One region of the Luteibacter sp. PvP120 genome, then DNA from elsewhere that is predicted to be linked to it. Evidence: riboswitches for the same ligand, from Rfam matches in the RefSeq annotation. Region 1 holds a riboswitch; the other holds the start of a gene.
What was found. A riboswitch is a leader RNA that binds a small molecule or an ion and turns the genes downstream of it on or off. The one in region 1 is predicted to bind cobalamin.
Positions count from the first base shown of each region.

Region 1 (4,241 bases):
ACGCGCGCCCATGTACGTGCCCATGTAGCTCGGCTCGGTCTTGCGCTTGAGCGCGGCACGCGTTTCGGCGGGGGTGAAGCCCGCATACACCGGTACCGTCGGCGTTTCCTCGGTGAACAGTATCCAGTCGCGCTGCTTCTTCGGCAGGTCCTTCCACGGGATGTCCACGTCGTAGCCCAGCGTGACCAGGATGTCGCGCAGGTTCTGCCCATGCCAGGCCGGTGGCCACGAGGCGATGGCCCGCTCGCGGATGGTCAGGGTGGGATCGGGCACCATCGAGGCCTCGGTCACCTCGTAGACGCGCCCCAGGCCATGGCAATGCGGACAGGCGCCCTGCGGCGTGTTCGGTGAGAAGTCCTCGGCGAACAGCATCGGCTGGTCCGGCGGGTACGAGCCGGCGCGCGAATACAACATCCGCACCAGGCTGGATAACGTGGTGACGCTACCCACCGACGAGCGCGTGCCTGGCGTGCCGCGTTGCTGTTGCAGCGCCACTGCCGGCGGCAGCCCTTCGATGTCGTCGACATCGGGAACGCCCACCTGGTCGATGAGGCGCCGCGCGTAGGGGGCCACGGATTCGAAATAGCGCCGCTGCGCCTCGGCGTAGAGCGTGCCGAAGGCGAGCGAGGATTTGCCGGAGCCCGAAACGCCGGAGAACACCACAAGGGCGTCGCGCGGGATGTCGACGTCGATGTTTTTCAGGTTGTGTTCGCGTGCGCCACGGACGCGGACGAAGCCGCGGGTGTCGGTGGGCGTAGGGAAACTGGCGGGAATGGTAGGCGGGGCGTTGCGTCGGGTCATGCCCGTATTATCGCCGCCGGATCATCTGCCGTGACGTGAAATTGCGTGTTGTTGCGTGGGGAGGTAGGGCGGGTTGTGTGGGGGCGTGTTTGCGGGTGTGTGGTCGCGGGAGTGGATCGCGGACATCGTCCGCTCCTACAGGTACACGTTGCGCCGACTACCTACGTAGGAGCCCACGATGCGGGCGATCCAGACAACCTCAGCGCCGACGGGCAACCACACGCACGCGCTGCATGCGCCGCTGCTGCATCAGGTTGAACCAGAACAGCGTTTCCGTGACCACGCCTGCACCGACGAGCAGCAGTGTTCCGGTGACCGACCCGGCGACATATGACACGACGGCCAGGGCCAACCATGCGGCGAGGATGAGGTGGCGCTGGCTCATGGTGTTTCTCCTGCGTGCTGCGCGACACCGGGACCCGGGCGCGGCCTGAAACGATCCTCGGCTACACAGGAGGTGGTGTCAATCGGCCATATGTCAAGGTTTGGTGGACGATTCAGCCTCGGTAACGCAGTGCATCCACCAGCAAGGTAAGGGCCGGCACGGGCTGTCGGCGGTTGGGGTAATAGAGGTGATAGCCGGCGAAGGGTTCGCACCAGTTCTCCAGCACACGCACCAGCGCTCCCGCTTCGACATGCCGCGAGACCACGTCCTCGGGTACCCAGGCCAGGCCCAGGCCAGCCAGGGACGCACGGACGATCGCGTTCATGCCGTCGAGGATCAACTGGCCCTCCACCCGCACCTTCACTTCGCGGCCGTCCTTCTCGAAGTCCCAGGCGTACAGGCTGCCATAGGTCGGCAGGCGCAGGTTGATGCAGTTGTGCCCGGTCAGGTCCTGTGGCGTGCGCGGGAGCGTGCGCCGCTCGAAATAGCCGGGCGTGGCGACCACGGCCATGCGCATGGGCGGGCCAACCGGCACGGCGATCATGTCCCTGGCCAGGTGCTCGCCCAGGCGGATGCCGATGTCGTAGCGCTCGGCCACGATGTCCACCAGCCCGTAATCGACGCTCAGCTCGACATGGATGTCCGGGTACTGCGGCAGAAACCGTTCCAGCGCAGGCATGACGATGGATTGCGCGGCATGCTCCGCGGTGGTGATGCGCAGGTTGCCTGCCGGGCGTTCGCGCAGCTCGCCCAGGGCCTCGATCTCCGCCTCGATCTCGTCGAAGCGCGGCCCCACGCTGCCGATCAGCCGTTCGCCCGCCTCGGTGGGCGAGACGCTGCGCGTGGTGCGCGCCACCCTCAACCCAGCGATTAAGCGGGGTAACACGCTTGGTCCTATGTCGTGGATTCATCAATGGGCGGGGTGACGTCGCTGCGCTCATCACGCCCGGAGCGATGGGGTGATGCCCGATCATGACCCCACGCCCTGACGCCGTAGCCCCGCCGTTTACTGCATCGCAGCGTGTCCCCATGCGTTGCGCCGCCTACAATCGATGGGCCACAGGTGTCCTGCCGCCGCCATTCCGGTGCGCAGGGTGAAACGGGAAGCCGGTCCGATGCCGGCGCTGCCCCCGCAACGGTAGGCGAGAAAACCCGACTCAGAACCACTGCGGCAACGCGGGAAGGTGTCGGGCTGATGCATGCCGCATCGCTCGCAAGCCCGGAGACCGGCCCGTGGTAGACATCGCATGCGGTGTCTTCCTCGGGTGTTGCGGTGGGCAACCGGATGAGCTGACTCGACGCGGCGTCCGTTGTCTCGAATCACTTGTCTTGTCCCTCGCACGCCCGGTTTCGCGGGTGAGCGATCTGGAGACTGGACAATGAACGAGATGAACCCGGCCGCGACCCATGTCGCCACGGTAAAGCTGCTGATCGACGGCGAGTTCGTCGAATCGACCACCACGCAATGGCGTGACGTGGTCAACCCGGCCACGCAAGTAGTGTTGGCACGCGTGCCCTTCGCCACGCCCGCGGAAGTCGAGGCGGCGGTGGACGCCGCGCGCCGAGCCTTCGTCACATGGCGCAAGACGCCTATCGGTGCGCGGGCGCGCATCTTCCTCAAGTACCAGCAACTGATCCGCGAGCACATGGCCGAACTGGCCGCGACGCTCACGGCGGAGCAGGGCAAGACGCTGCCCGATGCCGAAGGCGACGTGTTCCGCGGCCTGGAGGTGGTGGAACACGCGGCGGCCATCGGCAACCTGCAGCTGGGCGAGCTGGCCAACAACGTGGCCGGCGGTGTCGATACGTACACGCTGCTGCAACCGCTGGGCGTGTGCGCGGGCATCACGCCGTTCAACTTCCCGGCGATGATTCCGTTGTGGATGTTCCCGATGGCGATCGCCACGGGCAACACCTTCGTGCTGAAACCGTCGGAGCAGGACCCGATGGTGACCATGCGCCTGGTCGAGCTGGCGGTGGAGGCGGGCATCCCCCGCGGTGTGCTCAACGTGGTGCATGGTGGTGAGGACGTGGTCAACGCGATCTGCGACCACCCGCAGATCAAGGCGGTGTCGTTCGTCGGCTCCACCCGCGTCGGCACCCATGTCTACCATCGTGCTTCGCAGACCGGCAAGCGCGTGCAGTGCATGATGGGCGCGAAGAACCACGCCGTGGTGCTGCCCGACGCCCATCGCGAGCAAACGCTCAACGCGATGGTCGGCGCGGCGTTCGGCGCGGCGGGCCAGCGCTGCATGGCGGCCTCGACGGCCGTGCTGGTCGGCGCCGCGCGCGAATGGCTGCCCGACCTGGTGGCCCGCGCGAAGACATTGAAAATCAATGCGGGCAGCGAGGCCGGTACGGATGTCGGCCCGGTCATCTCCTGCGCGGCGCGCGATCGCGTGCACGCCTTGATCGACGCCGGTGTGGCCGAAGGCGCCACCCTGGAGCTGGACGGCCGCGATTGCCGCGTGCCGGGCTACGAACAGGGCAACTTCGTCGGTCCGACCATCTTCTCGGGCGTGCGCCCAGGCATGCGTATCTACGACGAGGAAATCTTCGGTCCCGTGCTCGTCGTGCTCACGGTGGACACGCTGGATGAGGCGATCGCGCTGGTCAACGCCAACCCCAACGGCAACGGCACGGCGTTGTTCACGGGCAGCGGCGCCGCGGCGCGTCGTTTCCAGGAAGACATCGACGTGGGGCAGGTCGGCATCAACGTGCCGATCCCGGTGCCGGTGCCGCTGTTCTCGTTCACGGGCTCGCGCGCCTCGAAGCTGGGCGACCTGGGGCCGTACGGCAAGCAGGCGGTCATGTTCTACACGCAGACCAAGACGGTCACCTCGCGCTGGTTCGACGACGGCGGCACGGGTCACGGCGTCAACACCACCATCAGCCTGAAGTGAGGGCGCCCCTCATGGACATTCCGGTGACGGTGCAGGCTGCGGGCCTGAGCGACGAGCAGAATGCGTTCCGCGAGGCGGCGCGCGACTTCGCCCAGGCGGAGCTGGCGCCGCATGCGGCGCACTGGGACGCGCAAGGCATCTTCCCGCGCGAG
Region 1 covers NZ_JBSRXP010000001.1:985,517-989,757, reverse strand. Annotated here, with positions in the region: gene ACVKN3_RS03920 (excinuclease ABC subunit UvrA) at 1-801, opposite strand, end outside; gene ACVKN3_RS03915 (hypothetical protein) at 1,001-1,186, opposite strand; gene ACVKN3_RS03910 (LysR substrate-binding domain-containing protein) at 1,299-2,042, opposite strand; cobalamin riboswitch at 2,231-2,435, shown strand; gene ACVKN3_RS03905 (CoA-acylating methylmalonate-semialdehyde dehydrogenase) at 2,575-4,089, shown strand; gene ACVKN3_RS03900 (acyl-CoA dehydrogenase family protein) at 4,101-4,241, shown strand, end outside.

Region 2 (4,241 bases), on a different contig from region 1:
TTGCCCCGGACGAAGGTCGCCGTGGGTCTTGGCGTAGCTGTCGTCCAGCAACGCGTTGCCGGCCTCGACCGTGAGCTTGCCCTGGCCGTCCATCGCGTCGCGCGCATTGATCGCCAGGTTGAGCAGCGCGTTCTCGACGTTGGACGGATCGACCAGCGTGTTCCACAGGCCCCCGGCGATCACGGTCTCCACCTCGATCGCCTCGCCCAGCGCCCGGCGCAGCAGTTCGTCCATGTCGCGCACGAAGCGGCCGATGTTGACGACCTTGGGCGCCAGCGGCTGGCGACGACCGAAGGCGAGCAGCTGGGCGGCCAGCTTCGAGCCGCGGGTGACGCCCGCCATGGCATTGGCCACGCGTCGCTCGGCGCGTTCATTGCCCGACACGTCGGTGCCGAGCAATTGAAGGTTGCCGCTGATCACCTGCAGCAGGTTGTTGAAATCGTGGGCGACGCCACCGGTGAGGTTGCCGATCGCATCCATCTTCTGCGCCTGGCGCAGTTGCTCCTGGGCGGCATCCAGTTCCGCGTCGCGCGCGCGCTCGGTCGTGACGTCGCGGGCCACGGCGAAGATCATGCCGTCGCTGGGCACCGCCCGCCACGACAGCTGGCGAAAGCCGCCGTCGGCCGTGCGATAGCGATTCTCGAAGCGCAGCGTGGCCACGCCGTCGGCCAGTTGCCCGGTTTCCTCGCCCGTGCGTTCGGTATCCTCCGGATGCACGAAATCCAGGTACGAACGGCCCAGGGTCTCGCGCTCGCTCCAGCCGAGGATCGCGGTCCACGCCGGGTTGACCGACAGCAGGCGCGTGTCCGCATCGGCAACCAGCAGGATGTCGCTGGACAGGCGCCAGATACGGTCGCGCTCGGAAGTACGCTCCGCCACCTGCCGTTCCAGGCTCAGGGCCAGCTGCTGCAGCTCCCCCTCGGCACGGCGCCGCTCGACGGCGACGCGGGTGCGGTTGCCTACCTCGCGGACGAAGGCGATCTCTTCCTCCAGCCACTCACGCGGGTCGGCGTGGTTGAGGTACAGCAACGCCACCACCCCACCGCGCTCGGTCACCGGCATGTTGATGAAGGCGACGGCGCTGATGCCTGCCAGGGCATCCGCGGTATTCACGGTACGCGGGTCCTGGTAGGCATCGGTAACCAGGGCGGTGCGCCCGGCCTTGATGTCGTCGATGTACGAGCCGTAATCGCGGAAGTTCAGCACGCCGGCGATCGTCTGGATGCCCGGGGCGTTCCAGTCGCGTTCGACGGTGATGGTTTCCGCCACCGTATCGACCGTGCCGTAACCGGCACGGCTGACCCGTAGCGTGCGGCCGAGCACCTCGGCCACCCGATAGGCGATGTCCGTCGGGTCTTCCAGGTCGCGCAGCAGGTTGCTGACCTCGATCAGGGCCAGGCGGCGCTCTTCGGCACCGCCGGCATCCCCCGGCGTCTCCACGGTCGGGTAGACGCCGACCATGAACACGGGCTCGCCGTCCACCGGGCGCCGCCATGGCTCGACGGACACCCGCCACGCCGTGCCGTCCGCGGCCGTCAGCCCGATATCGCGGACCCCCTCGATACCGCCAGCCGCCAGCAGGGCGGTCAGGCGGGACCGGCTGTCGTCCGTCCACCAGTTCAGGAAGCCCTGCCCCGCCCCGTCACGAAGCCGTGCGGTCATCCAGGCATTGGCGTAAAGGAGTTCCCCTGTCGCCGACACGGCCGTGAAGCCGAACGGCAGTGCGTCGAACGCATGGGTGACCAGGGCGTGTTCCTGCAACGCGAACGTAGATGGCATCGAGCGAGCGGTCATGGGGCAGATCGCAGATGTTAAAGGTTCGAAGCCCTGCACTTTGTGTAGGCCATCTTCACGAAACGGTCATGTCGCGCTGCGGAAATCGGCACGCTGGGGGTTGCAAAAAAATGACTCCCGGCGGATCAAGCACATAGCGCATTTACCCTACATCTTGTGTTGACGGTACCGGGGACCAGCTATATGGTGTGTCCCGTTGGTGTCCGAAGAGGCGCGACTGCCCGTCGGACTTAATAGGGAATCCGGTGTAAATCCGGAACTGCCCCGCAGCGGTAAGTGGAAACGAACCCGTCACACGCACTGGTCCCCCTGGGATTGGGAAGCGACGGCTAGGCCGGACCCGAAAGGCGTCCCCGTCCACGAAGTCCGAAGACCTGCCAACAGCTGTCGCCCCGCCAGGCGTCGGTTTTTGTGGTGACGGCTTCCGCGGGGAGGCACGTCGCGGTCCGGAGCCCCCGATGGCGTGCTCCGACGCGACCCTTTTCCGCCGGCCCACCGCTTCGAGCCCCGTCCGAGGGAACGGGAGTTTGAACCGAGCCCTGGGGCACGCCTGACATGACCACGATGGAATCCGCCGCGCGCGAGCGCACCGAAGCAGCCGATACGGCCGTTACCTCCCCCGCCCCGGCGGACAAGGCACCCGCTGCCGGTTACCGCAACGAGCCGCCGCCGGCGTTCGCGCTGACGCCGCCGCACAGCCCCGGCCAGATGCGCGTCACCAAGCGCAACGGTGGCCAGGAAGCCGTCGACGTGAACAAGATCGTGCGCGCGGTGACCCGCAGCGCCGATGGCCTGTTCGCGGTCGACCCGATGCGCGTGGCGCTGAAGACCATCGGCGGCCTGTACGACGGCGCCACCACGCAGGAGCTGGACCAGCTGTCGATCCGCACCTCCGCGGCGCTCACCGCCGAGGAACCGGAATACGGCCAGCTGGCCGCGCGCCTCCTGGCCGCCTTCGTCGACAAGGAGGTGTCCGGCCAGGACATCCAGTCGTTCTCGCAGTCGATCAGCACCGGCTTCGAGCTGGGCATCCTCAACGAGCGCCTGCGTGACTTCGTGCTGGTCAACGCGCGCAAGCTCAACGATGCCATCGACACCGCCGGCTCGCGCCGCTTCGAATACTTCGGCCTGCGCACGGTCTACGACCGCTACCTGCTGCGCCACCCGACCCGCCGCTTCGTCATCGAGACGCCGCAGTACTTCTTCATGCGCATCGCCTGCGCCCTCGGCGGCAACGACGTGGCCGAGACGCTCGAGCTGTATCGCATGCTGTCGTCGCTGGAATACCTGGCCAGCTCGCCCACCCTGTTCAACGCCGGCACCGCGCACGAGCAGCTGTCGTCGTGCTTCCTGCTGGATTCGCCTCAGGACGCGCTGGAGTCCATCTACGCCAAGTACGGCGACGTGGCCCAGCTGTCGAAGTTCGCCGGCGGCATCGGCCTGGCCTATTCACGTATCCGCTCGCGCGGCTCGCTGATCAAGGGCACCAACGGTCATTCGAACGGCCTGGTACCGTGGCTGAAGACCCTCGATGCGTCGGTGGCCGCGGTGAACCAGGGCGGCAAGCGCAAGGGCGCCGCCTGCGTGTACCTGGAAAGCTGGCATGCGGATATCGAGGAATTCCTCGAGCTGCGTGAGAACACCGGCGACGACGCGCGCCGCACGCACAACCTCAACCTGGCCAACTGGGTGCCGGACCTGTTCATGCGCCGCGTCGAGACCGACGGCGACTGGTCGCTGTTCGACCCGAAGATCGTGCCGCACTTCGTCGACACCTGGGGCGCCACCTTCGAGGCCGCCTACGAGAAGGCCGAGGCCGAGGGCCTGGCCGTCAAGTCGATCAAGGCGCGAGAGCTGTACGCCCGCATGCTGCGCTCGCTCGCGCAGACCGGCAACGGCTGGATGACTTTCAAGGATCGTTCCAACGCCACCAGCAACCAGACCGCCCGTCCGGAAAACGTCATCCACCTGTCCAACCTGTGCACCGAGATCCTGGAAGTGACCTCGGAAGGCGAGACCGCCGTGTGCAACCTCGGCTCGGTGAACCTGGCCCGCCACGTGGTCGACGGCCAGTTCGATTACGACAAGCTCGCCACCACGGTGCGCACCGCCGTGCGCCAGCTGAACCGCGTGATCGACCTCAACTTCTACCCGATCGCCACGGCGAAGACGGCAAACATGAAGTGGCGTCCGGTCGGGCTTGGCGTCATGGGCCTGCAGGACGTCTTCTTCAAGCTCCGCCTGCCCTTCGACTCCGCGGAAGCGCTGAAGCTGTCCTCGCGCATCCAGGAAGAGATCTACTTCCACGCGCTGTCGATGTCCAACGAGATCGCCGAGCGTGACGGCGCCCATCCCGGCTTCGAGGAAACCCGCGCGGCCAACGGCGAGCTGCAGTTCGACTACTGGCCGGCCGCCACGCCGACCGACGTCGACGGTCGCTGGGCCGA
Region 2 covers NZ_JBSRXP010000011.1:94,709-98,949, reverse strand. Annotated here, with positions in the region: gene ACVKN3_RS17865 (hybrid sensor histidine kinase/response regulator) at 1-1,794, opposite strand, end outside; cobalamin riboswitch at 1,975-2,190, shown strand; gene ACVKN3_RS17860 (ribonucleoside-diphosphate reductase subunit alpha) at 2,350-4,241, shown strand, end outside.
Region 2: another riboswitch for cobalamin. It lies ahead of ACVKN3_RS17860 (ribonucleoside-diphosphate reductase subunit alpha); the one in region 1 lies ahead of ACVKN3_RS03905 (CoA-acylating methylmalonate-semialdehyde dehydrogenase).